DNA from 3 places in the Streptomyces sp. NPDC001668 genome. Region 3 is predicted to be linked to each of the others. Evidence: predicted binding sites of a transcription regulator. Region 3 holds the regulator's gene; each other region holds the start of a gene.

The links. Region 3 encodes HrcA, which represses chaperone genes, less so after heat shock. Its sites were predicted from a motif close to TTNGCACTCNGNNNNNCNGAGTGCNAA; they were not measured.
Positions count from the first base shown of each region.
Region 1: the regulator HrcA is predicted to act here: its motif matches at 6,255-6,281, upstream of groL (chaperonin GroEL).
Region 2: the regulator HrcA is predicted to act here: its motif matches at 7,071-7,097, upstream of groES (co-chaperone GroES).

Region 1 covers NZ_JBIAUQ010000017.1:50,033-60,107, reverse strand. Annotated here, with positions in the region: gene otsB (trehalose-phosphatase) at 118-939, opposite strand; gene ACFYZ8_RS37065 (trehalose-6-phosphate synthase) at 942-2,336, opposite strand; gene ACFYZ8_RS37060 (glucosyl-3-phosphoglycerate synthase) at 2,410-3,354, opposite strand; SAM riboswitch class I at 3,494-3,652, shown strand; gene thrC (threonine synthase) at 3,668-4,948, shown strand; gene ACFYZ8_RS37050 (MoaD/ThiS family protein) at 5,030-5,305, shown strand; gene ACFYZ8_RS37045 (cold-shock protein) at 5,749-5,955, shown strand; gene groL (chaperonin GroEL) at 6,445-8,067, shown strand; gene ACFYZ8_RS37035 (NADH:flavin oxidoreductase) at 8,430-9,563, shown strand; gene ACFYZ8_RS37030 (carboxylesterase/lipase family protein) at 9,653-10,075, shown strand, end outside.
Region 2 covers NZ_JBIAUQ010000023.1:98,289-108,363, reverse strand. Annotated here, with positions in the region: gene ACFYZ8_RS42695 (response regulator transcription factor) at 182-793, opposite strand; gene ACFYZ8_RS42690 (WhiB family transcriptional regulator) at 1,175-1,501, shown strand; gene ACFYZ8_RS42685 (LysR family transcriptional regulator) at 1,547-2,446, opposite strand; gene ACFYZ8_RS42680 (MOSC domain-containing protein) at 2,527-3,195, shown strand; gene ACFYZ8_RS42675 (SDR family oxidoreductase) at 3,246-4,019, shown strand; gene ACFYZ8_RS42670 (ester cyclase) at 4,084-4,773, shown strand; gene groL (chaperonin GroEL) at 4,878-6,503, opposite strand; gene groES (co-chaperone GroES) at 6,616-6,924, opposite strand; gene ACFYZ8_RS42655 (polysaccharide deacetylase family protein) at 7,128-7,919, opposite strand; gene ACFYZ8_RS42650 (polysaccharide deacetylase family protein) at 7,916-8,851, opposite strand; gene ACFYZ8_RS42645 (methyltransferase domain-containing protein) at 8,942-10,075, shown strand, end outside.
Region 3 covers NZ_JBIAUQ010000001.1:598,527-608,601, forward strand. Annotated here, with positions in the region: gene hemW (radical SAM family heme chaperone HemW) at 1-34, shown strand, start outside; partial or broken gene ACFYZ8_RS02660 (Uma2 family endonuclease) at 134-711, shown strand; gene ACFYZ8_RS02665 (DUF3097 domain-containing protein) at 689-1,504, opposite strand; gene ACFYZ8_RS02670 (MBL fold metallo-hydrolase) at 1,539-2,267, opposite strand; gene hrcA (heat-inducible transcriptional repressor HrcA) at 2,418-3,434, shown strand; gene dnaJ (molecular chaperone DnaJ) at 3,435-4,574, shown strand; gene ACFYZ8_RS02685 (nitronate monooxygenase) at 4,650-5,726, shown strand; gene ACFYZ8_RS02690 (16S rRNA (uracil(1498)-N(3))-methyltransferase) at 5,723-6,472, shown strand; gene ACFYZ8_RS02695 (VOC family protein) at 6,490-6,882, shown strand; gene ACFYZ8_RS02700 (hypothetical protein) at 6,824-7,216, opposite strand; gene ACFYZ8_RS02705 (hypothetical protein) at 7,298-7,831, shown strand; gene ACFYZ8_RS02710 (S41 family peptidase) at 7,877-10,075, shown strand, end outside.

The DNA.
Region 1 (10,075 bases), on a different contig from region 3:
GAGTTGGGTGGGGGGCAGGTCTGTCGGCTGGGGGCGGCGCGGGTGGCACGCCCGCGTGGCGGCGGTACCTCGGCCGGGGGCTCGGCCGGTCCATCGTGCCGACGCCCCCGTACCCCGTCAGGCGAGTCGTTCCGCCAGGGCTCGCAGCAGGTTCACCACGCCGGTCGGGCCGGCCACCACCAGGTCGGCCCGTTTGCGGAGCTCGGTCACCTCGTCGCTGCCGCTGCACACCAGGAGGCCGGGTGTGCCGGCGGCGCGGAGGTCGTCGACGGCGGAGAACGCGGGCAGGTCGCCCAGGTCGTCGCCGGCGAACAGAACGGACCGGGCGGAGACCTCGCGGGCGTGCTTCAGGAGGGCCACCCCCTTGTCCATGCCGGGTGGCCGCAGCTCCAGGACCAGACGGCCGGGTTCCACGATCAGGCCGTTGCGGGCGGCCAGCTCGGTGAGGGGTCCGCGGAGGGACTCGAAGGCGGACTGGGGGTCGGCGGCCCGGCGGGTGTGGACGGCCACGGCCCGGCCGCCCTTCTCCTCCAGCCACGCACCGGTCCCGGCCAGCAGCCCCGGCAGTGCGGCACGGACCGCCGCGACCCCGGGGTGCGGGGCGGGAGCCGTGACCTCGCCCGTCGCCGCGTCCCACCGCTCCGCCCCGTAGTGCCCCAGCACGGTCAGATGCTCCAGGCCCGGCACGTCGGCGAAAGCGCCGTTGCGGACCGCGACCGCCGCCGGGCGGCCGGTGATCACCGCCACGGACGCCACCTTCGGCGCGAGGGCCGCCAGCGCCGGCACCGCCTCGGGGTGGGCGAACGCCTTCTCCGGGTCCGCCACGATCGGCGCCAGCGTCCCGTCGAAGTCGAGCCCGATCACCGCGCGGTGCGGCTCCGCGAGGATCGCCCGCAGGCCCTCCTGGCCGGCGGTGGTCAGGGGAGTGGGAAGGTTCATGCTCACCTGCTCAGCGCCTTCAGCGCGTTCAGTTGCTCCAGGAACCACTGCGCCGGCGGCAGCGCCGTCGCCGCCGCGGCGAGCCGCTTGGCGCGTTCGGCGAGTTCGTGGGCCGGCAGCGTCAGGGCCTCGTGCAGGGCCGCCGCCGTCTGCTCCACGTCGTACGGGTTCACCACGATCGCGTCCTCGCCCAGCTCCTCGTACGCCCCGGCCTCCCGCGACAGCACCAGCGCGCACCCCTCGTCGGAGACCACCGGCACCTCCTTCGCGACCAGGTTCATCCCGTCCCGGATGGGGTTGACCAGCGCCACGTCGGCCAGCCGGTACGCGGCGAGGGAGCGCGCGAAGTCGTCCTTCACATGCAGCACGACCGGGGTCCAGCCAGGCGTGCCGAACGCGTCGTTGATCTCCTCCGCCACTCGCTGCACCTCGGCCGTGTAGTCCCGGTACACCGCCAGGTCCTGCCGCGACGGATACGCGAACGCCACGTGCACCACCCGCTCCCGCCACTCCGGCCGCGACTCCAGCAGCCGCCGGTAGGAGAGCAGACCCCGCACGATGTTCTTCGACAGTTCGGTGCGGTCGACCCGGACGATCGTCCTGCGGCCCTCGCCGATCTCCTCGCGCAGGGCGACGATGCGCTCCTCGACGTCGGCCTCGTGGGAGCGCGCCCGCAGGAAGTCCGCGTCCGCGCCCAGCCCGTGCACCCCGACCTCCGTCCGGCCGAGCCCGCCCGCGAACTCCGTACAGCAGGCCGTGAAGGCGTCCGCCCACCGGCGGGTGAGGAAGCCCAGCCGGTCGGCGCCGAGCATGCCCCGCAGCAGCTGGGACGCGATGTCGTCGGGGAGCATCCGGAAGTAGTCCACCGGCGCCCACGGCGTGTGCGAGAAGTGGGCGATGCGCAGGTCGGGCCGCAGTTCGCGGAGCATCCCCGGCACCAGGCACAGGTGGTAGTCCTGCACCAGGACCGCCGCCCCCTCGGCCGCCTCCTCGGCGAGCGCCTCGGCGAAGGCGCGGTTGTACGTCTCGTACGACGCCCACTGGCGCCGGAACTCCGCGTCGAAGGACGGCTCCAGCGGGGTCTGGTAGAGGAGATGGTGGACGAACCAGAGGACCGAGTTCGCGATGCCGTTGTACGCGTCCGCGTGCACGTCGGCCGGGATCGGGAGCATCCGGACGCCGTCCTCGCCGACCCCCTGCCGTACCGCCTCGCGGTCGCCGTCGGACAGCGCCGAGCACACCCACAGCGCGCCCGCCTCCGGACCGATCGCCGACAGTCCGGAGACGAGCCCGCCGCCGCCGCGCCTGGCTTGCAGCGAGCCGTTCTCCTGGACCTCGTATGAGACCGGGCCGCGGTTGGACGCGACCAGTACGTGGGCGTTGTGCGATGAAGCCATGCCTCGAAACCTAGCCCGGTGTCCAACCGCTCAAACGTTCCCGTAGCGTCTTCGGCCGCGGCCCTGGGCCGGTCTACGCCGCCCTTCGTTTCGCGTACTCCGGGATCTCCGTCATCGGCGGCCGCTCCTCCGTGTCCACGGAGTACGTACGCGGCTCGAAGCCGTCCCGGCCCCGCTCGAACTGGGTGAGGGAGGGCCGGATCATATGGCCGCGGGCCAGCCGCAGCTGGGCGGTGCGGTAGATCGCGGCGGACATCCGGCCCAGTGCCTGGCCGTCCTGGTGGCGGTGCTTGCGCACCCCGACGTCGACCTGGGCGAGCGCGTCCAGGCCCACCAGGTGCAGGGCGTCGACCAGCATCCCCAGCTCCACCCCGTAGCCGACGGGGAACGGCAGCTGTTCCAGCAGCGAGCGCCGGGCCGCGTACTCGCCGCCCAGCGGCTGCACGAAACCGGCCAGCTGCGGCCAGTGCATGTTCAGCAGCGGACGCGCCATCAGCTCGGTGACCCGGCCGCCCTGTCCGGCGGCCCCGCCCAGGGGACGGTCGTACATGCCCTTGACCAGGTCGACCCCGGGGTCGGTGAGCAGCGGTCCGACGATGCCGGAGACGAAGTCCGAGGAGAACTCCTTCAGGTCGGCGTCGATGAAGCAGACGATGTCCCCGCTGGTGACCAGCAGGGAGCGCCACAGGACCTCGCCCTTGCCGGGCACGGCGGGTATGCGCGGGATGATGTCGTCACGGTGGACGACCCGCGCACCGGCCGCCGCGGCGACCTCGGACGTGCGGTCGGTCGATCCCGAGTCGACGACGACGATCTCGTCGACGAGCGGGACCTGCTGCATGAGGTCATGACGGATCACGGCGACGATGTCACCGACCGTCTCCTCCTCGTTGAGCGCGGGCAGGACGACACTGACGGTCTGACCCGAGCTCCGCTTCGCGGCCATGATCCGATGCAGCGGGCGATCGGTCACCGACCAGGAACGGGTGGCCAGCCAGTGCTCGACTTCGTTCAGCACAGTGCGCGGCTCCTCTGCGTGAGTGATCCATCTCGCGGTTCGGACGACTCTCTCAACTGTCCTGGTCGTCGGTTACAGTCTTGAACAACGCGGATGACCATCGCATGTCCTGGGTGGCCCGCCGTTCACAACTTCATACCGCTCATCCAGAGGGGCAGAGGGATACGGCCCGATGAAGCCCCGGCAACCCTCCAGTCGGTTCTCGTAGCGATCGCTGACGATCGTCTCCGCGAGGCTCCCGATTAGGGAAGGTGCCAAATCCGTCTCACGGCGAAGTGCGTCGTGAGGAAGATGAGGAAAGGGCCTCGCCTCCATGGCTGTGCAGACTGTTGCAAGCACCACGAACTCCGTCGACCTGGGTCCCGCCGCGGCGCTGAGCTGCCGCGAGTGCGGCCACCGCGTCCCCCTCGGCCCGGTCTTCGCCTGCGAGGAGTGTTTCGGCCCGCTCGAGATCGCGTACGACTTCTCGGCCTACGACACCGAGGAGCTCCGCAAGCGGATCGAGGCGGGACCCGCGAACATCTGGCGCTACGCCCCGCTGCTGCCCGTCCCCGCGGACGTGGCGGACAAGCCCAACATCAACCCCGGCTGGACCCAGCTCGTCAAGGCCGACAACCTCGCCCGCGAGCTCGGCGTGACCGGCGGCCTGTACATCAAGGACGACTCCGGCAACCCGACGCACTCCTTCAAGGACCGGGTCGTCGCGCAGGCCCTGGAGGCCGCGCGCGCCTTCGGCTTCACCACCCTGTCCTGCTCCTCCACCGGCAACCTCGCCGGCGCCGTGGGCGCCGCCGCCGCCCGGGCCGGCTTCCGCTCCTGCGTGTTCATCCCGCACGACCTGGAGCAGGGCAAGGTCGTCATGGCCGCGATCTACGGCGGCGAGCTCGTCGGCATCGAGGGCAACTACGACGACGTGAACCGCTTCTGCTCCGAGCTGATCGGCGACCCGGCCGGCGAGGGCTGGGGCTTCGTCAACGTCAACCTGCGGCCGTACTACGCGGAGGGCTCCAAGACCCTGGCGTACGAGATCTGCGAGCAGCTGGGCTGGAAGCTTCCCGACCAGCTCGTGGTCCCGATCGCCTCCGGCTCGCAGCTCACGAAGATCGACAAGGGTCTGCAGGAGCTGATCAAGCTCGGGCTCGTCGAGGACAAGCCGTACAAGATCTTCGGCGCGCAGGCGGAGGGGTGCAGCCCGGTGTCCGTCGCCTACAAGGCGGGGCACGACGTCGTACGGCCGCAGAAGCCGAACACCATCGCCAAGTCGCTGGCGATCGGGAACCCGGCGGACGGGCCGTACGTCCTGGACATCGCGCGTCGTACCGGCGGTGCGGTGGAGGACGTCAACGACGAGCAGGTCGTGGACGCGATTCGGCTGCTCGCCCGGAGTGAGGGGATCTTCGCGGAGACCGCGGGTGGGGTGACCGTGGGTGTTACCAAGAAGCTGATCGAGAACGGTGTGCTGGACCCGACGCTCACGACCGTTGTGCTGAACACCGGGGACGGTCTGAAGACGCTTGACGCGGTGGCGGGTACGGGTCTGACGGCGACCATTCGTCCCAACCTGGATTCGTTCCGTGAGGCCGGCCTCGCGTAGTCGTTGCGTCTGCGGGCCGGTGGGGGCTGGTCGCGCAGCCCCGCGCCCCTAAAAGCCCTTACCCGACCGGAGGTCCTGAACATGAGCGTTTCCGTCCGCATCCCCACCATCCTGCGCACCTACACCGGCGGGCAGGCCGAGGTGCAGGCCGAGGGTGGGACCCTCGGCGAGGTCATCGCGGATCTGGAGAAGAACCACACGGGTATCGCGGCGCGCGTTCTCGACGACCAGGGCAAGCTGCGGCGGTTCGTGAACGTGTACGTGAACGACGACGATGTGCGGTTCGAGCAGGGGCTGGAGACGGCGACGCCCGACGGGGCCGGCGTCTCCATCATCCCGGCGGTCGCCGGCGGGTGACCGTATGACTGGTGATTACCTTCGGTAACAGTAATTACCGAGTGTTCATCTGATTGCCCTCTCCGCGAGAGAAGCGGAGGGGGCAATTCTCTATGGTTGAGCACGGTACAGTTGGGGAAGCTGCGGCTCTCTTCATGCCGCACGCATATGAGTTCTCGCTTCGCGGGCGATGAGAAGTAGCCAAAGTGTGCACGTCTTATGCGCCTTATGTGCCCTTTATGGGGCCCGACTTGCCCCGAATTCGGGCGAATTCTCGCTACATTCCGGACCCCTTCCGTCCAGAATTCTCGTCCGATTGACCTGTTGCAGACGGCAGTTGGACAGATACATTCAGCCGCGGTCGACGCGTTCCGGCGCACGCCCCCAACCATGTGGGGGGTGAGGTCTGACCCGGATCCATGAAGTGTGGGTCCGTGCAAGGGCCAGTAATAGGGGAGTTAGGCATGGCTCAGGGCACCGTCAAGTGGTTCAACGCGGAGAAGGGGTACGGCTTCATCGCGGTCGACGGTGGTGCGGATGTATTCGTCCACTACAGCGCGATTCAGATGGACGGCTACCGCACCCTTGAAGAGGGCCAGCGGGTCGAGTTCGAGATCTCGCAAGGTCAGAAGGGGCCGCAGGCGGACATGGTCCGTCTCGCGACTGGCTGAAGCACGCGCCGGGTAACAACAGCGTCGTTCTTCGTTCTTCTTCGAAGGGCTCGTACCCCATGGGGAGTCATGGGTACGGGCCCTTCGGCATGTGCATGTGCCTCCGGCGGTGGAGCGGGATGTTGTGCGGGTGCGGGTTCGTCATCTGGTGCGGGCTGGTGGGGCGGGCGTTTTGCGCAGTTCCCCGCGCCCCTGATTGCCCGACTGCAACCTCCCCGGGGGCGCGGGGAACTGCGCGCTCAGCCCCCGCCGACCGGTGGCCGCCCGACGGCCGAACCCGCCCCGGTCTTCGGCGGGCGCTTGCACTCGACCATGCCGAGTGCTAATCATTGGCGTTAGCACTCTGAAGGTGAGAGTGACAAAGATGGACCGGGTCGGTGAGGCCCGCAGACCGGGTGGGGCAAGGAACCCACGGGTCGGCGAGCCGTCCGTCGCGGGCGCGGGCGCGGTCCGAAGGAATCACCCCCAGTCCTGGAGGGACCACTTCACATGGCCAAGATCATCGCGTTCGACGAGGAGGCGCGGCGCGGCCTCGAGCGCGGCATGAACCAGCTCGCGGACGCCGTGAAGGTGACGCTCGGCCCCAAGGGCCGCAACGTCGTCCTCGAGAAGAAGTGGGGCGCCCCCACGATCACCAACGATGGTGTCTCCATCGCCAAGGAGATCGAGCTCGAGGACCCGTACGAGAAGATCGGCGCCGAGCTGGTCAAGGAAGTCGCCAAGAAGACGGACGACGTCGCCGGTGACGGTACGACCACCGCGACCGTGCTCGCCCAGGCCCTGGTCAAGGAAGGCCTGCGCAACGTAGCCGCCGGCGCCAACCCCATGGCCCTCAAGCGCGGTATCGAGAAGGCCGTCGAGGCCGTCTCCGCCGCCCTGCTCGAGCAGGCCAAGGATGTCGAGACCAAGGAGCAGATCGCCTCCACGGCCTCCATCTCCGCCGCCGACACCCAGATCGGCGAGCTCATCGCCGAGGCGATGGACAAGGTCGGCAAGGAAGGCGTCATCACCGTCGAGGAGTCCCAGACCTTCGGTCTGGAGCTGGAGCTCACCGAGGGTATGCGCTTCGACAAGGGCTACATCTCGGCGTACTTCGCCACCGACATGGAGCGTATGGAGGCGTCGCTCGACGACCCGTACATCCTGATCGCCAACTCCAAGATCGGCTCCGTCAAGGACCTGCTCCCGCTCCTGGAGAAGGTCATGCAGTCGGGCAAGCCGCTGCTGATCATCGCCGAGGACGTCGAGGGCGAGGCCCTGTCGACCCTGGTCGTCAACAAGATCCGCGGCACCTTCAAGTCGGTCGCCGTCAAGGCCCCGGGCTTCGGTGACCGCCGCAAGGCCATGCTCGGCGACATCGCCATCCTCACGGGCGGCGAGGTCATCTCCGAGGAGGTCGGCCTCAAGCTGGAGAACGCGACCCTGGACCTCCTGGGCCGCGCCCGCAAGGTCGTCATCACCAAGGACGAGACCACCATCGTCGACGGTGCCGGTTCCTCGGACCAGGTCAACGGCCGCGTCAACCAGATCCGCGCCGAGATCGAGAACAGCGACTCGGACTACGACCGCGAGAAGCTCCAGGAGCGCCTGGCGAAGCTCGCCGGTGGCGTCGCCGTCATCAAGGCCGGTGCCGCGACCGAGGTCGAGCTCAAGGAGCGCAAGCACCGCATCGAGGACGCCGTGCGCAACGCCAAGGCGGCCGTCGAGGAGGGCATCGTCGCCGGTGGTGGCGTGGCGCTCCTGCAGGCCTCCAGCGTCTTCGAGAAGCTGGACCTCTCGGGTGACGAGCAGACCGGTGCCAACGCCGTGAAGCTCGCGCTGGAGGCCCCGCTCAAGCAGATCGCCGTCAACGGTGGTCTCGAGGGTGGCGTCATCGTCGAGAAGGTGCGCAACCTGCCCGTCGGCCACGGCCTGAACGCCGCGACCGGTGAGTACGTCGACATGATCGCCGAGGGCATCATCGACCCGGCGAAGGTGACCCGCTCTGCCCTGCAGAACGCCGCCTCCATCGCCGCGCTCTTCCTCACCACCGAGGCCGTCATCGCCGACAAGCCGGAGAAGGCCGCCGCGCCCGCCGGTGGCGGTATGCCGGGCGGTGACATGGACTTCTGATCGACTCCGGGCCGCGAGGCCTGACGGATGATCATGTCCTCGCCGGGGGCGGCCCTTCCTGGGAACAGGGGGTGGCCGCCCCCGGTCTTTTCTTGCGCTATAGTTGATCACGAGCCGCCCGACGTGAACTCCCGTCGGCCGACTACGCGTTGGTGGTCCAAGGAAAGACGCCCCGCTTCCTGCGGGGAAATGCAGGTGCAAGGCCTGCCCGGCGCTCGAGCGAAGCCCGTCTCACGGTTGTGGGGCGGGCTTCTTCCATGCGTGGCCGGAGTCACAGCCCGTCCGGAAATCCTGAGGCGGGCGAGGTGGTTGGTACCAGGGGAACTATCCATGCGCATGCACATACCGAGGAGTACCCCCACGTGACTGCCCCCGCAGCCTCACCCGCCGCCTCCCGCGCCGCCGAGATCCTCTCCCGCCCGGCCCACATCAACGGCCTGACCGTGCCGAACCGCATCGCGATGGCGCCCATGACCCGCATGTTCTCCCCGGGCGGCGTCCCCGGTGAGAACGTGGCGTCGTACTACTCACGCCGCGCGGCCGCCGGAGTCGGTCTGATCGTCACCGAGGGCACCTACGTCGGCCACGAGTCGGCCGGGAACAGCGACAACGTCCCTCGGTTCCACGGCGAGGAGCAGCTGGCGGGCTGGGCGAAGGTCGCCGAGCAGGTGCACGCGGCGGGCGGCACCATCGTCCCGCAGCTGTGGCACATCGGCATGGTCCGCAACCAGGGCGAGGCGCCCTACGCCGACGCCCCCGCCGTCGGCCCCTCCGGCATCCGCCCCGGCGCCGACGAGCCCACCGGCAAGGCGATGACCCAGCGCGACCTGGACGACGTCATCGGCGCGTTCGCCGAGGCCGCGGCCGCCGCCGAGCGCATCGGCTTCGACGGCGTGGAGCTGCACGGCGCCCACGGCTACCTCCTCGACCAGTTCCTGTGGGCGGGCACCAACCGCCGCACCGACGCCTACGGCGGTGACCCGGTCGCCCGTACGAAGTTCGCGGCGGAGATCGTGGCGGCCGTACGCGAGACGGTGTCGGCCGAGTTCCCGATCATCTTCCGGTACTCGCAGTGGAAGCAGGAGGCCTACAAGGCGCGGCTCGCCGAGACCCCGGAGGAGCTGGAGGCGATCCTCGCCCCGCTCGCCGCGGCCGGTGTCGACGCCTTCCACGCCTCCACCCGCCGCTACTGGCTCCCCGAGTTCGACGGCTCCGACCTCAACCTCGCCGGCTGGACCAAGAAGCTCACCGGCCGGACCACCATCACCGTCGGCTCGGTCGGCCTCGACGGCGACTTCATCAAGGGCTTCATGGGCGAGGGCTCCCCGGTCAAGGGCATCGACGACCTGCTCGACGCCCTGGAGCGCGAGGAGTACGACATGGTCGCCGTCGGCCGGGCGCTGCTCCAGGACCCGCAGTGGGCCGCGAAGGTGCTGGCCGGCCGTTTCGACGAGCTTGCGCCGTACGACGCGTCCGCGCTGAAGTCGTTGAGCTGACGGCACAAGGGACCCCGAGCCGGTTGACCCGGGCAAAGGACGTGGGCTGGAGTGAGCGAAGCAGCCCCGACCTGTGAGGAGTTCGACCGATGACGTCAGCCGAGGGTCTCGAAGTGCGCACCGCGGCCGGTACCGTGCGCGGGCGGGCCGAGGACGGACTGGTGGTCTTCCGGGGGATCCCCTTCGCCGAACCGCCGGTCGGCGAGGCCCGGTTCCAGGCGCCGCGGCCCGTCAGAAGCTGGGAGGGGACCCGGGAGGCGTACGCCTTCGGGCCCCCGCCCCCGCAGGAGTCGGGCTTCCAGGGACGCGCGGCAGTGGTGGAGACCCCCACAGGTGACGACTGGCTGACGGTCAACGTCTGGACGCCCGCGACCGACCCGGCGGCCCGCCGGCCCGTGATGGTGTGGATCTACGGCGGTGCCTACAAGCTCGGCCACGCGGGCAGCCCCGGCTACGACGCCCAGCACCTCGCCCGCGCCGGTGACGTGGTCGTCGTGACCCTCAACTACCGT
Region 2 (10,075 bases), on a different contig from region 3:
CATCTCAAGGATGCGGCATCCGCGCCGAAACGAGCAGCGGGTACCGAGTGGACTGCGTGACCGACGTCCGCGACCGCGCCCCTGAAGGGGCGCGGGACGGTGTCACCATGCGGCTACCGCCGCGTGGGCGCGACCAGCCACGAACAGCCCGCACACAGCAACGGCCCGCAGGACCGAGCTCTCAGCGAACCAGACCCCAGCGAAACCCGAGCGCCACCGCGTGCGCCCGGTCCGAAGCCCCGAGCTTCTTGAACAGCCGCCGAGCGTGCGTCTTCACGGTGTCCTCGGACAGGAACAGCTCCCGCCCGATCTCCGCGTTGGACCGCCCGTGGCTCATCCCTTCGAGCACCTGGATCTCACGCGCGGTGAGCGTGGGCGCCGCGCCCATCTCCGCCGACCGCAGCCGGCGCGGCGCGAGCCGCCAGGTCGGGTCGGCCAGTGCCTGGGTCACCGTGGCCCGCAACTCCGCGCGCGAGGCGTCCTTGTGGAGGTAGCCCCGCGCGCCGGCGGCGACCGCGAGGGCGACCCCGTCGAGGTCCTCCGCGACGGTCAGCATGATGATGCGCGCACCGGGGTCCGCGGACAGCAGCCGCCGCACGGTCTCGACGCCGCCCAGTCCGGGCATGCGTACGTCCATCAGAATCAGGTCCGAACGGTCCGCGCCCCAGCGGCGGAGGACTTCCTCGCCGTTGGCCGCGGTCGTCACGCGCTCGACGCCGGGCACGGTCGCGACCGCGCGGCGGAGCGCCTCTCGGGCAAGCGGGGAGTCGTCGCAGACGAGGACGGATGTCATGGCCGCCCTCCGCAGCTGATGCACGTCACCTTGAGCCTCCAGGCTGGTACGAAATCGTCACCTGAGCGGTCGACCGACTCGGACGCCTGCCCGAGCACTTGTTGCTTCAACCGCCTCCGCACTCTCAACGACGGTCACCCGAAAGAGTTACGGGGCTGTGCACTGTCTTCGGCACTCTACGTGAGGGCGCGGACACGGTGCAGACATGCACGGCGAACCCACAACGTTTCATCACAACCCATACCCCATTCAGACCCTTTTCTTCCCATTTCCCGGTGTCTGAGGCTAGATTCGCAATGAGTCATATTTTCATCTCCTTAGATCGTAGATGTACGGTCGTGGACACCGTATCCGCCCAGAACGGCTACAAGGGGTCACGCAATGGCAGATTTCTCCCGCCTTCCCGGACCGAACGCGGACCTGTGGGACTGGCAGCTCCTGGCCGCCTGCCGCGGGGTGGACAGCTCGCTCTTCTTCCATCCGGAGGGCGAGCGCGGTGCGGCCCGGAGTGCTCGCGAGAACTCGGCCAAGGAGGTCTGCATGAGGTGCCCGGTGCGCGCGCAGTGCGCGGCGCACGCGCTCGCGGTGAGAGAGCCGTACGGCGTGTGGGGCGGGCTGACCGAGGACGAGCGCGAGGAGCTCATGGGGCGGGCGCGGCACCGGCTGGTGTCCGCGTCATCCGTCGGGAGCGGCGCATCGAACAGTTGAAGGAACGTTTCTCCAGGAAGGGCACGCGCACGCGTGCCCTTCCTGCTATGTCCGGCCCGCCGCGACCGCGAGCTGCTCCAGCGTCGCCGCCACCGCCGGCACCCGGGCCAGGTCGGGCAGGGTGAGCGCGACGATCTCCCGCCGGACCGGCGGTTCCAGCGTCACCGTGCGCGCGCCCCGTGGCCGTACGGACTCGACCGCGAGCTGCGGCAGGACGGCCACGCCGAGGCCCGCGCCCACCAGGCCGACCACCGCCGGGTAGTCGTCGGTCGCGAAGTCGATGCGGGGCGTGAAGCCGGCGCTCTCGCACACCTCGACCAACTGGCCGCGACAGCGCGGGCATCCGGCGATCCACGACTCCCCGGCGAGCTCCCCGATGGCGACCGACCCCGCGCGCGCGAGCCGGTGCCGCTCCGGTACGAGGGCGACGAGCCGGTCGGTCAGCAGGGGCCGTACGACGAGGTCGTCCCACTCGTCGCCGCCCGCGGCCCCCTCGTAGCGGAAGGCGAGCGCGAGGTCGCAGTCGCCCTCCCTCAACAGGCCGACGGAGTGCGGGGGTTCGGCCTCCTCCAGGGAGACCCGGGTGCCGGGGTGGGCGGCGCGCAGGGCGGCGAGGGCGGTGGGGACGAGGGTGGAGCTGCCGCTGGGGAAGGAGACGAGCCGGACCCGCCCGGCCCGCAGCCCGGCGATGGCGGCGACCTCCTCCTCCGCTGCCGTGAGGCCCGCGAGGATCCCGGAGGCGTGCCGCACCAGGGCCTGGCCCGCCTGGGTCAGGCGCATCTCCCGTCCGCCGCGGACGAGCAACGGCGTGCCCACGGAGGTCTCCAGGGCCTTCATCTGCTGGCTGACGGCGGGCTGGGTGCAGCCCAGCTCGCGGCCCGCGGCGGAGAAGGAGCCGGTGGCGGCGACGGCACGCAGGACACGGAGATGACGGGCCTCGATCACCCCTTGAGGATAAGCCGTGCTTTGACCTCGCGCCGAATAATGCGTGGCGCCTTTGGGTGCCGGTGTCCTACCGTGCCGCCATGAAGCTTCTGTCGGTGAATCTCGGTCGCGAGAAGGCCGTTTCGTACACGGACAACCCGGAGGGCGTCACCGGTATCGACAAGCGGCCGGTCGACGGGCCCGTGCGGGTGGCGGCGCCGGGCCCCAAGGGCATCGGCGGGAGCGCGCTCGCCGGGGACGCGGTGTGCAAGAAGAAGCACCACGGCGGCGACGACCAGGCGGTGTACGCGATGGCGCGCGAGGACCTGGACGCGTGGGAGGGCGAGCTGGGCCGCGCGCTGGCCGACGGCGCCTTCGGCGAGAACCTCACGACCGAGGGCATCGACGTCTCCGGCGCGCTGATCGGCGAACGCTGGCGCATAGGACCCGACGTGGTGCTGGAGATCACCAGCGCGCGCATCCCGTGCGGGACCTTCCAGGGCCACATGGGCGAGCCGCGCTGGGTCAAGCGGTTCACGCGGAAGGGCGCGCCGGGCGCGTATCTGCGGGTGATCCAGCCGGGCGAGATCCGTGCCGGGGACCCGGTCGAGATCGTGCACCGGCCGGACCACGAGGTGACGGTCGCCCTCGCGTTCCGGGCGATGACCACCGAACGGCCGCTCCAGCCACGGCTGTTGGCGGCGGGTGACGCGCTCCATCCGGAGCTGCGGAAGTCGGCGCTCGACTATGTGGAGAAGCACGGCGCCTGACGGGCCCCGGGCAAGCGGACGCTGTCGGTCCCGGTCATTAACCTTGCGCCATGACAACGGCATTGATTACGGGATCGACCGCGGGCATCGGTGCCGCGTTCGCACGACGGCTGGCGGCTGACGGGCACAACCTGGTGCTGGTGGCCCGCGACACCAAGCGGCTCCAGGACCAGGCGACCGAACTCCACGACCGGCACGGCATCGAGGCCGAGGTCCTCACCGCCGACCTCGCCACGGACCCCGGCATCGAGGCGGTCGCCGCCCGCCTCGCCGACCGCAGGTCCCCCGTCGACCTCCTCGTCAACAACGCCGGCTTCGGCAACAAGGGCCGCTATCTCGACGTCTCCATGGCCGACGAGCTGAAGATGCTCAAGGTGCACTGCGAGGCGGTGCTGCGTCTGACGTCGGCGGCGACGGAGGCGATGCGGGAGCGGGGCCGGGGCGGTGTCGTCAACGTCGCGTCGGTGGCGGCCTTCGTGCCGCGCGGGACGTACGGCGCCTCGAAGGCGTGGGTCGTGCAGTTCACGCAGGGCGCGGCGAAGGATCTGGCGGGCAGCGGGGTCCGTCTGATGGCCCTGTGCCCGGGGTTCGTGCGGACCGAGTTCCACCAGCGGGCCGGGATGGGCACGGACAACATCCCCGGCTGGATGTGGCTGGATGCGGACAAGCTGGTCGCCGCGGCCCTGACCGACCTGTCCCACGGCAAGACCCTGTCGATCCCGGACCCGCGGTACAAGGCCCTCATGGGGTTGGTGAAGGTGGCGCCGCGGGGGCTGCTGGGCGGGATCACGTCGAGGACGGGACGCAAGTACGGGCCGCAGTAGGGCCCGAAAAGGCGGACAATGGTGCTGTTCGAACCGGACCCAGGGGGGCCGGAGGTGATCGCGTATGACGTTCGTACAGCTCATCGACTGCAGGACCAGCCGTTTCGAGGAGATGAACCGGCTGATGGACACCTGGGTCGAGCAGACCAAGGGGAAGCGGACCGCGACGCACGCGGTGGTGGGCAAGGACCGGTCCGACACGTCGCACTTCGTCGAGATCGTGGAGTTCCCGTCGTACGAGGAGGCGATGCGGAACTCGGGGCTGCCGGAGACGGGGCGGATCTTCGAGGACATGGTCGCCCTGTGCGAGGAGACGCCCACCTTCACGGATCTGGACGTGGTGCGGGACGAGCAGCTCAACCCGGCGACCTCACGGCAGTTCTTCGAGCGGGCCGGGCGGTCCGAGACGGACGCCGTGTTCGAAGGGTTCTCCGACGACTACCTGGAGCATGTCCCGGGCAGCCCCGGCGACGTGGACCTGGAGGGTTCGCGCCAGGTGTATGCCGAGTGGAGCCAGGCCTTCGATCTCGCCTTCCGGGTCGAGGACCAGATCGCCCAGGGCGACCAGGTGTGCACCCGCTGGACCCTGGCCGGCCGGCACAAGGGCGACTTCCTCGGAATTCCGGCGACCGGCCAGAACATCACCATGACCGGCACCACCTGGCACCGGTTCCGGGACGGGATGATCTGCGAGGGCTGGTGGCAGTACGACCGGGCCGGGCTGCTGGAACAGCTGGGAGTGCTCGGGGAGTGACCCGCGAAGGGGAAGTGACCCGCAAGGGGGAAGTGACCCGCGAAGGGGAAGGGCCCCGGTCCGGCACGCGTGTGCGGATCGGGGCCCTTTGCGAGCGATGAGGCTCAGTGGGAGTGGCCGTGGCTGTGACCACCGGCGGCCGGCTCCTCCTCTTCCTTCTTCTCGACGACCAGGGTCTCGGTCGTCAGGAGGAGGGAGGCGATGGAGGCGGCGTTCTCCAGGGCGGAGCGGGTGACCTTGACCGGGTCGATGACGCCGGCCTTGACCAGGTCGCCGTACTCACCGGTCGCGGCGTTGAAGCCCTGGCCCTTGTCGAGCTCGGCGACCTTGGAGGTGATGACGTAGCCCTCCAGGCCGGCGTTCTCGGCGATCCAGCGCAGCGGCTCGACGACGGCCTTGCGGACCACGGAGACGCCGGTGGCCTCGTCGCCGGTCTTGCCCAGACCGCCTTCGAGCACCTTGGCGGCGTGGACCAGAGCGGAGCCACCACCGGAGACGATGCCCTCCTCGACCGCGGCGCGGGTCGCGGAGATGGCGTCCTCCAGACGGTGCTTCTTCTCCTTCAGCTCCACCTCGGTGGCGGCGCCGACCTTGATCACGCACACGCCGCCGGCCAGCTTCGCGAGGCGCTCCTGGAGCTTCTCGCGGTCCCAGTCGGAGTCGGTGTTCTCGATCTCGGCCTTGATCTGGGCGACGCGACCCTGGACGGCGGCGGAGTCACCGGCGCCGTCGACGATCGTGGTGTCGTCCTTGGTGACGGTGACGCGGCGGGCGGAGCCCAGCACCTCGAGGCCGACCTGGTCGAGCTTGAGGCCGACCTCCTCGGAGATGACCTCGGCGCCGGTCAGCGTCGCCATGTCCTGCAGCATCGCCTTGCGGCGGTCACCGAAGCCGGGGGCCTTGACGGCGACCGCGTTGAAGGTGCCGCGGATCTTGTTGACGACCAGGGTCGACAGGGCCTCGCCCTCGACGTCCTCGGCGATGATCAGCAGCGGCTTGGAGGCGCCCGCCTGGATGACCTTCTCGAGGAGCGGCAGCAGGTCCTGGATCGAGGAGATCTTGCCCTGGTTGATCAGGATGTACGGGTCGTCGAGGACGGCCTCCATACGCTCCTGGTCGGAGACCATGTACGGCGACAGGTAGCCCTTGTCGAAGGCCATGCCCTCGGTGAAGTCGAGCTCCAGACCGAAGGTGTTGGACTCCTCGACGGTGATGACACCGTCCTTGCCGACCTTGTCCATCGCCTCGGCGATGAGCTCGCCGACCTGGCTGTCCTGGGCGGACAGACCGGCGACGGCGGCGATGTCGGACTTCTCGTCGATCGGGCGGGCGGTCGCGAGGAGCTCCTCGGACACGGCCTTGACCGCGGCGTCGATGCCCTTCTTCAGGGCGGCCGGGGAGGCACCCGCGGCGACGTTCTTCAGGCCCTCGCGGACCAGCGCCTGGGCGAGCACGGTGGCGGTGGTGGTGCCGTCACCCGCGATGTCGTTGGTCTTGGTCGCCACCTCCTTCACCAGCTGGGCACCGAGGTTCTCGTACGGGTCCTCGATCTCGACCTCGCGGGCGATCGTGACACCGTCGTTGGTGATGGTGGGAGCGCCGAACTTCTTGTCGATGACGACGTTGCGGCCCTTGGGACCGATCGTCACCTTGACCGTGTCGGCAAGCTTGTTGACGCCGCGCTCGAGGGCGCGACGGGCGTCCTCGTCGAACTTCAGGATCTTCGCCATGGGAGCGTGAGCCCTCTCGGAAATCTAGGTGAAAAGAGACTGCGCCCCGGGCGCCCGGCTTGTTAGTGGTCGCGGGGGCCAGGGGCGCAGCTCAGAGAAATGCTGGGGTGAATTACTTCTCGATGATCGCGAGCACGTCGCGGGCCGAGAGGACGAGGTACTCCTCGCCGTTGTACTTCACCTCGGTGCCGCCGTACTTGCTGTACAGCACGATGTCGCCGGTCTGGACGTCGAGCGGCAGGCGCTCGCCGTTCTCGAAGCGGCCCGGGCCCACGGCCAGGACGACGCCCTCCTGGGGCTTCTCCTTGGCGGTGTCCGGGATGACCAGGCCAGAGGCGGTGGTCTGCTCGGCGTCGAGCGGCTGGACCACAATGCGGTCCTCGAGCGGCTTGATGGCAACCTTGGAGCTGGTGGTCGTCACGATCCGACCTCCCCCTTCGGAGATCTCACGGGGTTAACTGTCTGAGGTGGCGACCAGGTGGATCCGTCGTCGCGGGTGCCGGACCTGCCCGTCGCTGTGTTGGCACTCTCCAGGGGGGAGTGCCAGACCCGAGACTATGACTGCGATTAGCACTCGGTCAAGCGGAGTGCCAATCGCGTCTCCGGCGGGGGCAGCCGGGGGCCCTACAGATAGTCCTCCAGCCGCCCCACCGTCAGCCCCCCGCGCTGGATCTCGCGCAGCACCCTCGTCGTCCGTTCCGTCAGGGTCGGTCCCGTCGTCTCGCCCGACGCCACCGAGACGATGTCGCCCGCTCGCAGTGGCCGCTCCGGCGTGCCGTCCTGTGCCGTCACGCTCCACAGCACCAGCGCCGAGAGCCCGCAGTCGGCCGCCGCGCGCAGGGTCGTGCGGTCGTACGTGCCGTAGGGCGGCCGGAACAGGCGCGGCCGGATGCCGAAGCGGGAGCGCACCTTCTCCTGCTGGCCGCAGATCTCGGCGCGCTGGCCGGGGTACGGCAGGCCGCGCAGCGCGGGGTGGTCCAGGGTGTGGTTCTCGATGCTCGCGCCGACCGACTGGAGGTGCGCGAAGTGGCCGTACCCGGGGCCGACGACGCTGTCCGTGAGGAACATGCTGACGGGCAGCCGCAGTTCACGGACCAGGTCGACGAAGCGCGGGTCCTTCTCGGCGCCGTCGTCGTAGGTGAGGAAGACGACCTTGTCGGACGTCGGCACCCGCTTCACGACCGGTGGCAGACCCCCGGGAACCGCCGTCGTGCGCGCCGGCACCCGCGGGGGCGCGGGCAGCGGGTCCGTCAGGCCCCAGTGGCGGTACGGCCGGCCGTCCGTCCTCGCCGGGCCGTACGACCCCACCCGCTGGGCCGCCTTCATGCCCAGCCGTTCGATGGGGTCGACGGACTGGGCGCAGCCGGCGAGGAGTACGACGGCCAGCCCCGCGGCGGCCAGGGTCCGCGGTCTCACAGGTAGTCCTCGAGGCGTGCGACGGCGTACCCCTCGGCCGTGACCTTGGCCAGGAAGCGGCGGACCATGTCGGGCATGGTGCCCTTCCAGTCCTCGCGGCCCCGGAAGTGGCTGAGCACGATGTCGCCGGGATGGATCCTCTGATCCTCCTCGCGGTACTCCCAGTGGTCGACGAAGACCTCCTCGTTCCAGATCGGCGCGTACCTGATGCCGCAGGACTTCGCCGCGCGCAGGGTGTCCCCGTTGTAGTTGCCGTAGGGCGGCCGGAAGAGCGCGGGCCGTGTGCCGTAGTGCTTCTCGATGACGTCCTGCATCCCGCAGATCTCGCGCTTCTGGCGGGCGTACGACAGTCCCGGCAGGTAGGGGTGGTGGAGGGTGTGGTTGTCGAGCACGACCCCCCGGTCCCGCATCGTCCGGAAGTAGCCGTAGTCGTCCTTGACCAGGTAGTCGCTGAGGAAGGCGGTGTACGGGATCTTCAGCTCGCTCATCATCCGCAGGAACGCGGGGTCCTTCTCGGCGCCGTCGTCGATGGTGAGGAAGACGATCTTCTGCTCGGTGGGGATCGTGGTGAAGACCGGCGGCAGCCCCTTCTCCTCGTGGCCGTCGACCTCGAAGCCGTCGCGGGTGGTGATGCGGGGCTTGGTCACGGGCGCGGGCGGGGCCGTCAGCGGGGCCTGCTTCAGGCCCCACCGTCTGGCGGCGGCCAACCTGGTCTGCTCGGCGCGGAGTCTGGCGGCCCGGATGACGGTCTTGTCGGCCTGGAGTTCGGCGGCGGGGGCCGGTGGTGCCTTGAGGGGCGGCCGCGGGCGTACGTCGGTCCCGGCCGGGCGGGCGCAGCCGGAGAGCAGGGCGGCCACGGCCAGCAGGACGAGCCCGCCGCGGATCGGCACCACCAACGCACCGTTTTTGTAGTTTTGTCCTACTGTTCCCATGGGCCCGGATCCTCGCAGGTCACGGCCTCGCGCCCGGGCCGACACCGCCGCCGGAAGCGGACCGTCCACCGACTGGCCCACAATGACCCGGTGAACGACCTCGCCCCCCTCCTCACCCCCGAGGGCCGTGCCCTCCTCGACGAAGTGCGCGGCACCGCCCCCGCCGACGAACTCGCCGTCGCCACCCGGCTGCGCCGTGAGCACCCCGCCGAACTGGTCTCCGCGGCGCTCGGCCAGGCCCGGCTGCGGCAGCGGGCGGCGGCGAAGTTCGGAGCCGAGGACGCGGGGCGGATGTTCTTCACGCCGAACGGGGTGGAGCAGTCGACGCGGGCGAGCGTGGCCGCCTACCGGGCCGAGCGGCTGCGGGCCCTGGGCGTCACCTCCGTCGCGGACCTGTGCTGCGGGATCGGCGGGGACGCGATCGCGCTGGCCCGGGCCGGGATCCGGGTCCTCGCGGTGGACCGGGACCCGCTGACGGCGGCGGCCGCGCGGGCCAACGCGGACGCGCTGGGGCTCGCCGGCCTGATCGACGTACGGGAGGCGGACGTCACGGAGGTCGACACGGCCTCGTACGACGCCGTGTTCGTGGATCCGGCGAGGCGGGGCGGGCGTGGCCGCATCTTCGATCCGGAGGCCTACTCGCCGCCGCTGTCCTGGGCCGTGCGGGCGGCTCTCCGGGCCCCGCACGCCGCGTTGAAGGTCGCGCCCGGCATTCCGCACGAGGCGGTGCCCGCGCAGGCCGAGGCGGAGTGGATCTCCGACGGCGGGGACGTGAAGGAGGCGGTGCTGTGGTTCGGCACCGCGCCGGGGGCGGTCCGGGCGACCCTTCTGCCAGGACCGCGCACGCTGCTCGGGCGGGGCCTGCCCGACCCCGAAGTCCGTTCCGTGGGGCCGTACTTGTACGAGCCCGACGGCGCCGTCATCCGCGCCCATCTGGTCGCCGAGGTGGCCGAGGAGGTCGGGGGCGGTCTGATCGACCCGACGATCGCCTACGTCACCGCCGACGCGCTGCACGCGACCCCGTACGCCACGGCCTACGAGATCACCGACCGGCTCCCCTTCAACGTGAAGAAGTTGAAGGCGCTGCTGCGGGAGCGCGAGGTCGGGATCCTGACCGTGAAGAAGCGGGGGTCGGCCGTGGAGCCGGAGGAGCTGCGGCGCAAGGCCCTGCCCAAGCCGCAGGGGCCGCACTCGGCGACCGTGTTCCTGACCCGGGTCGCGGGG
Region 3 (10,075 bases):
GGCGGACGCGGTGGTCAGGGACTTGGTGGACTGATCACTCGGGCGAGTGAATCACTGCGAAACACCGGTTCGGTCCCTAACCTGGTTCGTAGGCCGCCGCCAAAAGGTCGCGGCGAATGTGGAGGCCACGGAGATGACCGCTGTGGACGAACGTGGAGTCGCAGAGTTCTTCGAGGGCTTTGAGCCGCCGGACGGACTCAAGGTGGAGCTTCTGCGGGGGGAAATCGTGATGATGGCCAGCCCCGATCTGGTGCACAACCTGATCGTGCTGCTCACGCAGAGGCAGATTCCACTGGATCGCTGATACCCCCTCCAGACCCAGGATGTCGACCTCATCGACGAGGCGAGCGAACCGGTTCCGGATCTGGTGGTGGTCGCACGTGACGTCCTGCCCGGTTCAGGGCGCTTGTGCCGTCTCAATTGATCACGGCTGTCGTCGAGGTCGTTTCCAAGACCAGCGTCCATCGAGACTACGGTGTCAAGCGTTCGATCTACGCTGCCGGCAAAGTGCCCGCCTATCTCATCGTCGATCCGATCATGGCGCAGTGCGTTTTGTTGACGAGCCCCGAAGGGAAGGGCGAAGACGCCGACTACCGGACCCAGCACATCGCGAAGTTCGGAGAACCGCTGTCGCTCGACGTCCTGGGTGTCGAACTCGACACCAGCGACTTCGGCACCTTCCCCGACGTCAGGCCCCACCGCTATCCGTGACGAAGTCGATCAGCTCCTCCACCCGCCCCAGCAGCTCCGGCTCCAGGTCCTTGTAGGACCCCACCCGCTTCAGGATCGCCTGCCACACCGCGCCCGTGTTCTCCGACGGCCAGCCCAGGGCCTTGCACACGCCCGTCTTCCAGTCCTGCCCGTGAGGGACCCGCGGCCACGCCTCGATGCCCAGGGACGACGGCTTCACCGCCTCCCAGATGTCGATGTAGGGATGGCCGACGACCAGCGCGTGTTCGCTGGTCACCGACGCCGCGATACGGGACTCCTTGCTGCCCGGGACCAGGTGGTCCACCAAGACGCCCAGCCGCGCGTCCGGACCCGGCGCGAACTCGGCCACGATCGCCGGAAGGTCGTCCACGCCCTCCAGGTACTCCACGACCACGCCCTCGATGCGCAGGTCGTCGCCCCAGACCTTCTCCACCAGTTCCGCGTCATGGCGGCCCTCGACGTAGATACGCCCGGCGCGGGCCACGCGTGCGCGTGCGCCGGGGACGGCAACCGAGCCGGAAGCGGTACGGGAAGGTCGTACAGGAGCCTGTGAAGAGGGCCGCACCAACGTCACCACCCGGCCCTCCAGGAGGAAACCGCGCGGCTCCAGCGGGAACACCCGGTGCTTGCCGAAGCGGTCCTCCAGGGTCACCGTGCCCGCCTCGCAGCGGATCACCGCGCCGCAGAAGCCGGTGCCGGGCTCCTCGACCACCAGGCCGGGCTCTGCGGGCACCTCCGGCACCGGCTTGGGCTTCTTCCACGGAGGGGTCAGGTCGGCGGAGTACTGGCGCATTCGGATGACGATAGGAGAACCACGCGGGGGATCACTACGACACGCCGAAACGCGTCGCCAGCGCGTCCCGCTGTGCCCGCACGAACGCCGCGTCCACCACCGCTCCGTGACCGGGCACGTACAGCGCGTCCTCGCCGCCCAGGTCAAGGAGACGGTCCAGCGCGGCGGGCCAGTGCGCGGGTACGGCGTCGGGGCCCGCCTGCGGTTCGCCCGACTCCTCGACCAGGTCACCGCAGAAGACCACCTCCGGGGAGCCCGGCACCAGCACGGCCAGGTCGTGGGCGGTGTGGCCGGGGCCGACGTTCGCCAGCAGGACCTGGCGGCCACCGCCGAGGTCGAGCGTCCACTCGCCGGAGACATGGTGCCGGGGCGGGACGAGGGCATCCGCCGCCTCGTCGGCCACCTCCGGATCCAGTCCGTTGCGCACCGCGTCCGCCCGCAGCCCAGCGCGGCCGAGCCGTCCCGCCAGCACCGTCTCCACGCCCACCGCGCCGAACACCTCCGCCCCCGCGAACGCGGCCGCACCGAAGACATGGTCGAAGTGCGGATGGGTGAACGCGAGATGAGTCACACGGTGGCCGGCCAGTTCCCCGGCCTGAGCGCGCAGCCGCGCGCCCTCCGCGAGCGAGGAGCCCGCGTCGACCACCAGGGCCGTGCCCTCGCCGATCACCAGGCCCGTCGTACAGTCCCAGCCGGGCAGCCGGCACCGCCCCACCCCGGTCGCGACCCGCTCCCACCCGAGCTCTTCCCAAGTCACCGTCATACCGCGACGCTAGCCGTACAACGCTTCACGCCGGGACCAGCCTTGCCCGAGCAGTACCCCACCGCCGTACACTGGCCGGGGAGCGCTGGCACTCGGACGGACAGAGTGCCAGGCGAGGCGCCAAGGGAACGACTGCTGGAGGTGTGCGCGATGCTGAGTGAACGCAGGCTTCAGGTGTTGCGCGCGATCGTCCAGGACTACGTCGGCACCGAGGAACCGGTCGGGTCGAAGGCCCTGACCGAGCGGCACAACCTCGGAGTCTCCCCGGCGACCGTCCGCAACGACATGGCGGTCCTGGAGGACGAGGGGTTCATCGCCCAGCCGCACACCAGTGCCGGGCGGATCCCCACCGACAAGGGCTACCGGCTGTTCGTCGACAAACTGGCGGGCGTCAAGCCGATGACCGCGCCCGAGCGGCGCGCCATCCAGAACTTCCTCGACGGCGCCGTGGACCTCGACGACGTCGTGGCCCGTACCGTGCGGCTGCTCGCGCAGCTCACCCGGCAGGTCGCCGTCGTGCAGTACCCCTCCCTCACCCGCTCGACCGTGCGGCACGTGGAGCTGCTCTCGCTCGCCCCCGCCCGCGTGATGCTCGTGCTGATCACGGACACCGGCCGGGTCGAGCAGCGCATGGTCGACTGCCCGGCGCCCTTCGGGGAGGCCTCGCTCGCCGATCTGCGGGCGCGGCTCAACAGCCGGATCGCCGGGCGGCGGTTCGCCGATGTGCCGCAGCTGGTCGAGGACCTGCCCGAAGGCTTCGACGTCGAGGACCGGGGTACGGTCTCGACAGTGCTCTCCACTCTCCTGGAGACGCTCGTCGAGGAGAACGAGGAGCGGCTGATGATCGGCGGCACCGCCAATCTCACCCGCTTCGGACATGACTTTCCCCTCACGATCCGGCCCGTCCTGGAGGCACTGGAGGAGCAGGTCGTCCTCCTCAAACTCCTTGGTGAGGCCGGGGATTCGGGCATGACCGTACGTATTGGTCATGAGAACGCCTACGAGGGGCTCAACTCCACTTCGGTGGTGTCGGTCGGCTACGGTTCGGGCGGCGAGGCAGTCGCCAAGCTCGGCGTGGTCGGACCGACCCGCATGGATTACCCGGGAACGATGGGAGCGGTACGCGCAGTGGCACGGTACGTCGGACAGATCCTGGCGGAGTCGTAAGTGGCCACGGACTACTACGCCGTTCTCGGCGTGCGCCGCGACGCGTCGCAGGAAGAGATCAAGAAGGCCTTCCGGCGGCTCGCGCGCGAGCTGCACCCGGACGTCAACCCGGATCCGAAGACCCAGGAGCGGTTCAAGGAGATCAACGCCGCTTACGAGGTGTTGTCGGACCCGCAGAAGAAGCAGGTCTACGACCTCGGCGGCGACCCGCTCTCGCAGGCCGGCGGCGGTGGCGCGGGCGGCTTCGGGGCCGGTGGGTTCGGGAACTTCTCGGACATCATGGACGCGTTCTTCGGTACGGCGTCCCAGCGGGGTCCGCGTTCGCGCACCCGGCGCGGCCAGGACGCGATGATCCGCCTGGAGATCGAGCTCGACGAGGCGGCCTTCGGCACCACGAAGGACATCCAGGTCGACACGGCGATCGTCTGCACCACCTGCAGCGGTGAGGGCGCGGCGCCGGGGACCTCGGCGCAGACGTGTGACATGTGCCGCGGCCGCGGTGAGGTGTCGCAGGTGACCCGGTCCTTCCTGGGCCAGGTCATGACGTCCCGCCCGTGCCCGCAGTGCCAGGGCTTCGGCACCGTCGTCCCGACCCCGTGCCCGGAGTGCGCCGGCGACGGCCGGGTCCGCTCGCGGCGCACGCTCACCGTGAAGATCCCGGCCGGTGTGGACAACGGCACCCGGATCCAGCTCGCGGGTGAGGGCGAGGTCGGTCCCGGTGGCGGTCCCGCCGGTGACCTCTACGTCGAGATCCACGAACTCCCGCACTCGCAGTTCCAGCGGCGCGGCGACGACCTGCACTGCACGGTCACGCTCCCGATGACGGCGGCGTCCCTGGGCACCAAGGTGCCGCTGGAGACGCTGGACGGCATGGAGGAGGTCGACATCCGGCCCGGTACCCAGTCCGGCCAGTCGATCCCGCTGCACAGCCGGGGCGTCACCCACCTGCGCGGCGGCGGCCGGGGCGACCTCATCGTCCACGTCGAGGTCCAGACCCCGACGAAGCTTGACCCCGAGCAGGAGCGCCTGCTCCGCGAACTGGCCAAGCTGCGCGGCGAGGAACGGCCCACGGGGCAGTTCCAGCCTGGGCAGCAGGGGTTGTTCTCGCGGTTGAAGGATGCGTTCAACGGGCGTACCTGAGCGGTGCGACGGTCGTACCCGAGCCGGGTGAAGGTTGGATTCGGACTTGTCCGGAGGACGTGACAACATGCGGTCATGTCCTCCGCACTGACCGATCTCTTCCCTCATCCGATCGTGCAGGCCCCCATGGCGGGCGGCGTCTCCGTGCCGCGGCTCGCCGCCGCCGTGTCCGACGCGGGTGGGCTCGGATTCCTGGCCGCCGGGTACAAGACGGCCGACGGGATGTACCAGGAGATCAAGCAGCTGCGCGGGCTGACAGGGCGGCCCTTCGGCGTCAACCTCTTCCTGCCGCAGCCGGAGTACGCCGACCCCGCCGCCGTCGAGGTCTACGCCCACCAGCTGGCCGGCGAGGCCACCTGGTACGACACCGAGCTCGGCGACCGCGACAGCGGACGTGACGACGGCTACGACGCCAAGCTCGCCGTCCTCCTCGACAACCCCGTGCCGGTGGCCTCCTTCCACTTCGGCGTCCCGAGCAGCGACGCCCTGGAGTCGCTGCGCCGCGCCGGGACCTTCACCCTCGTCACCGCGACCACCCCCGAAGAGGCCCTCGCCGTGCAGTACGCGGGCGCCGACGCGGTCATCGCGCAGGGCGTCGAGGCCGGCGGTCACCAGGGCACCCACCGCGACCTCCCCGAGCAGGACGGCTCCGGGCTCGGGCTGCTGTCCCTGGTCGCCCAGATCCGGGAGACGGTCACCATCCCGATCGTCGCCGCCGGCGGCATCATGCGCGGCAGCCAGATCGCCGCCGTCCTGGCCGCCGGTGCGAGCGCGGCCCAGCTGGGCACGGCGTTCCTCGCCACCCACGAGTCCGGCGCCCACGACGTGCACAAGCAGGCGCTGACCAACCCCCTCTACGTCCGCACCGAGTTGACCCGCGCCTTCTCCGGCAGGCCGGCCCGTGGCCTGGTCAACCGCTTCCTGCGCGAGCACGGCCCGTACGCCCCGGCCGCCTACCCCGAGGTCCACCACCTCACTGCCCCGCTCCGCAAGGCCGCCGCCAAGGCGAAGGACGCCCAGGGCATGGCGCTGTGGGCGGGCCAGGGCCACCGGATGGCACGCGAGGTGCCCGCCGGGCAGCTCGTGGAGATACTCGCGGCCGAACTCGACGCCGCCAGGACAGCGTTGTCGGGCAAGGGGGACCTGCGATGACCGCACCGGTGTTCGTGGTCGACCACTTCGACGCGGGTGACGGCGGACGGTACGTCCTCGACGGCCCCGAAGGCCGCCACGCCGTCTCCGTGAAGCGGCTCCAGCCCGGCGAGGACGTCATCCTCACCGACGGCGCCGGGCACTGGGCCGACTGCGTGGTGCTCGGCACCGAGGGCAAGGACCGGCTGATCGTCCAGCTGGACTCGGTGAACGAGGCACCTGACGTACAGCCCCGCATCACCGTCGTCCAGGCCCTCCCCAAGGGCGACCGCGGTGAACTCGCCGTCGAGACCATGACCGAGGTCGGTGTCGACGCCATCGTGCCCTGGCAGGCGGCCCGTTGCATCACCCAGTGGAGGGGCGACCGCGGTCTGAAGGCGCTCGGCAAGTGGCGGGCCACCGCCCGCGAGGCCGGCAAGCAGTCCCGCCGGATCCGATTCCCGGAGATCGCGGACGCGGCAAGCACCAAGCAGGTTGCCGCACTTCTCGCCAAAGCCGACTTCGCCGCCGTGCTCCACTCCGACTTCGAACGCGGCAGCGCGCCGCTGGCCACCGCCGAACTCCCCGACGAGGGTGAGATCGTGCTGGTCGTGGGACCCGAAGGAGGCGTCGCCAAGGACGAGTTGGCGCTCTTCGAGGAGGCCGGTGCGCGGGCCTACGTCCTCGGGCCTACCGTGCTGCGTACGTCGACCGCCGGAACCGCGGCGACCGCCCTGCTCCTCGGCCGCACCGGCCGCTGGTCCTGACCCCTGTGAGGACGGCTGTGGAACTCGCCCAAGTACGCCTGCTCGTCACCGACTTCGCCGCCTGTTACCGCTTCTACGCCGAGGTCCTCGGCCTCAAGCCCCAGTCGGGGGCGACGGGCGGCCCGTACGAGAAGTTCAGCGCGGCCACGGGCTCGGCGGGCATCGCTCTCCAGGACCGGTCGATGATGGCGGAGGTCCTCGGCGAGCTGGGCGACACGGCCACCGGCCACCGCTCCCTGGTCGTGCTGCGCGTCGACGACCTGGACACCTACTGCGAGCAGATCGTGTCCCGCGGAGCCACTCTGCTGCACGGCCCGTCCCCCATGACGGACCGCATGCGCGTCGCCCACCTCAAGGACCCGGAGGGCAACCTGGTGGAACTCCAGGAGTGGCTGCTGCTGCGCGGCTGAGCACCGCGTCGAACAGGTCCCAGCCGTCCAACTCGGCCGCACCGGGCAGGAGTCCGCGGTCCGTCGCCTCGTCGATCAGTCGGCGTACGACACCGGGTTCGTTGAGGTTGAGCAGCTTCCCGGGGCCGGTCGACACGCAGCCCACGTACGAGTAGCCGCCGGAGACGCCCCCTCGCTCGCCCTCCCGGAAGACGACCCGGGTGCGGACCCCGTCGAGGACCAGGTGGAGCACATCGCGGCAGACATCGCCGTCCCGGTGCTTGTGCCGGACGCTCCACAGGTACGTCGTCCGCGCGTCCACGACGAGCGTTCTCACCGCACGGTCCTTGCGCATCCGCCCACCGTAGCCCGACCGGCGCACAGGTGGCCGTATGCGCCCTACCGTCCCGGGCGGGACAGTGGCAGGCTGCCCTCCATGGTGGCGTTGAGGCGGAACTGGCGTCGGCCGCGCGGGGTGCGAGTGGCGGGTGTGGTCGGGGGTGTCGTACTGGCCGTGGGCGGGGTCGCCGCCTGCGATCCGACCGGCGCGGTCAGCTCCGCGACCGTCGCCTACACCACCGACCAGCTGGTCACCAAGGAGCTGAACCGGCAGAAGGCCGACGTGAGTTGGCTGACCTGCACGGCCTCGTACGACAACGGCGACCGGACACCGAGCGCCAGCGTCAACACCGTGGCCACCGTCGACTGCGACGGCAAGACGCGGGACGGCAAGGACATCACCGTCAAGGGCAAGGTGACCCGGACCGTCAGCGGCGCCTGTGTGCGCGGGGACCTCACCGCCACCGTGGGCGGCAGGCAGTGGTTCCACGTGGAGGGGCTCGGCGACTGCAACGCCACCCCCACCCCGCCGGTCAACAACCCCCGTCAGCCCGGACCCACCGTCACCGTGACCGTCACGAAGACCATCTGGTGCCAGAACGACCCGCAGTGCTGGCCCGACGGCAAGTGATCGAAACCCCTGTGCGCGGGGACCGGCCGTGCGTAGGGTGATCGGGTGACACAGCCTGTGACGTCTGCATATCTCCGGTTTCCGCACCTGCGGGGCGAGTTGGTGGCCTTCACCGCCGAGGACGACGTGTGGCTCGCGCCGCTCGACGGCGGGCGCGCCTGGCGGGTCAGCGCGGACAACGTCCCGGTCACCCACCCCCGCATCTCGCCCGACGGCACCACCGTCGCCTGGACCTCCGCCCGCGACGGCGCCCCCGAGGTGCACATCGCCCCGGTCGACGGCGGGCCGGGCAGAAGGCTGACCCACTGGGGCAGCGCGCGCACCCAGGTGCGCGGCTGGACCCCGGACGGCGAGGTCCTCGCCATCACCACCCACGGCCAGGCCAGCCTGCGCCGCAGCTGGGCACGGACCGTCCCGCTCGACGGCGGTCCCGGCACCGTCCTGCCGTACGGCCCCGTCGGCGATGTCGCCCACGGCCCGGCGACCGTGCTGCTGTCCGCGCCCATGGGCCGGGAGGCCGCCTGGTGGAAGCGGTACCGGGGCGGCACGGCGGGCAAGCTGTGGATCGACCGCGAGGGCGACGGCGAGTTCGTACGGCTGCATGAGGAGGTGGACGGAAACCTGGAGTACCCCGTGTGGGCGGGCGACCGGATCGCCTTCCTCTCCGACCACGAGGGCACCGGCGCCGTCTACTCCTCCCTCGCCGACGGCTCGGACCTGCGCCGGCACACCCCCCTCGACGGCTACTACGCCCGGCACGCCTCCGGCGACGGCACCCGGGTCGTCTACACCTCCGCCGGTGAGCTGTGGATCCTCGACGACCTCGACGGCGCCGAACCGCGCCGGCTGGAGGTCCGGCTCGGCGGACAGCGCGCCGACCGGCAGCCGTTCCCGGTGGACGCCTCCCGCTGGTTCGGCTCGGCCGCCCCCGACCACACCGCGCGCGGCAGCGCGGTCGCCGTGCGCGGCGCCGTGCACTGGGTCACCCACCGTTCGGGCCCGGCCCGCGTCCTCGCCGCCGAACCCGGCGTCCGGGCCCGGCTGCCGCGCACCTTCCGCACCGAGGGCGAGGAGTGGGTGGTGTGGGTGACGGACGCGGAGGGCGACGACGCCCTGGAGTTCGCGCCCGCCACCGGACTCGCCCCCGGCGCCACCCCGCGCCGCCTCGCCGCCGGACAGCTCGGCCGGGTCCTCGGACTCGCCATGGCCCCCGACGGCAGCAAGGCCGCCGTCGCCGCGCACGACGGCCGCGTGCTGCTCGTCGAGCGGGAGACCGGCGAGGTCCGCGAGGTCGACCGCAGCGAGGACGGCGACGTACGGGGACTGACCTTCTCGCCCGACTCGGCCTGGCTCGCCTGGTCGCACCCCGGCCCCGCCCCGCTCTGCCAGCTCCGCCTCGCCAACACCACCGACCTGTCGGTCACCGAGGCGACCCCGCTGCGCTTCCAGGACTACGCCCCCGCCTTCACCCTCGACGGCAAGCACTTGGCCTTCCTCTCCAACCGCTCCTTCGACCCGGTCTACGACGAGCACGTCTTCGACCTCGCGTTCGTGGTCGGCGACCGTCCGCACCTGATCACCCTGGCCGCGACCACCCCGTCCCCCTTCGGCCCGCAGCGCCACGGCCGGCCCTTCGAGGCCCCCGACAAGGACGAGACCCCCGACAGCGAGGGCACCCCGGCCACCCGCATCGACCTCGAAGGGCTCGCCGACCGGATCGTGCCCTTCCCGGTGGAGGCCGGCCGCTACTCCAACCTCCGCGCGGCCAAGGACGGCGTGCTGTGGCTGCGCCACCCCGTCCAGGGTGTCCTCGGCTCCTCCCGGGCCACCCCCGACGACCCCGACCCCAAGACCGACCTCCAGCGCTACGACCTCGCCCAGCAGCGCCTCGAACACCTCGCCGCCGACGCCGACCACTTCGCCGTCAGCGGCGACGGCAAGCGGGTCCTGCTGTGGACCGACGGCCGTCTGAAGGTCGTACCGAGCGACCGCCGCGCCTCGAACGACGACGACAGCGACACCAACATCTCCGTCGACCTCGGCCGCATCCGGCAGACCGTCGACCCCTCGGCCGAGTGGCGCCAGATGTACGAGGAGACGGGCCGCATCATGCGGGACCACTTCTGGCGCCCCGACATGAGCGGCGTCGACTGGAACGGCGTCCTCGACCGCTACCGCCCGGTCCTTGACCGCCTCGCCACCCACGACGACCTCGTCGACCTCCTGTGGGAGGTGCACGGCGAA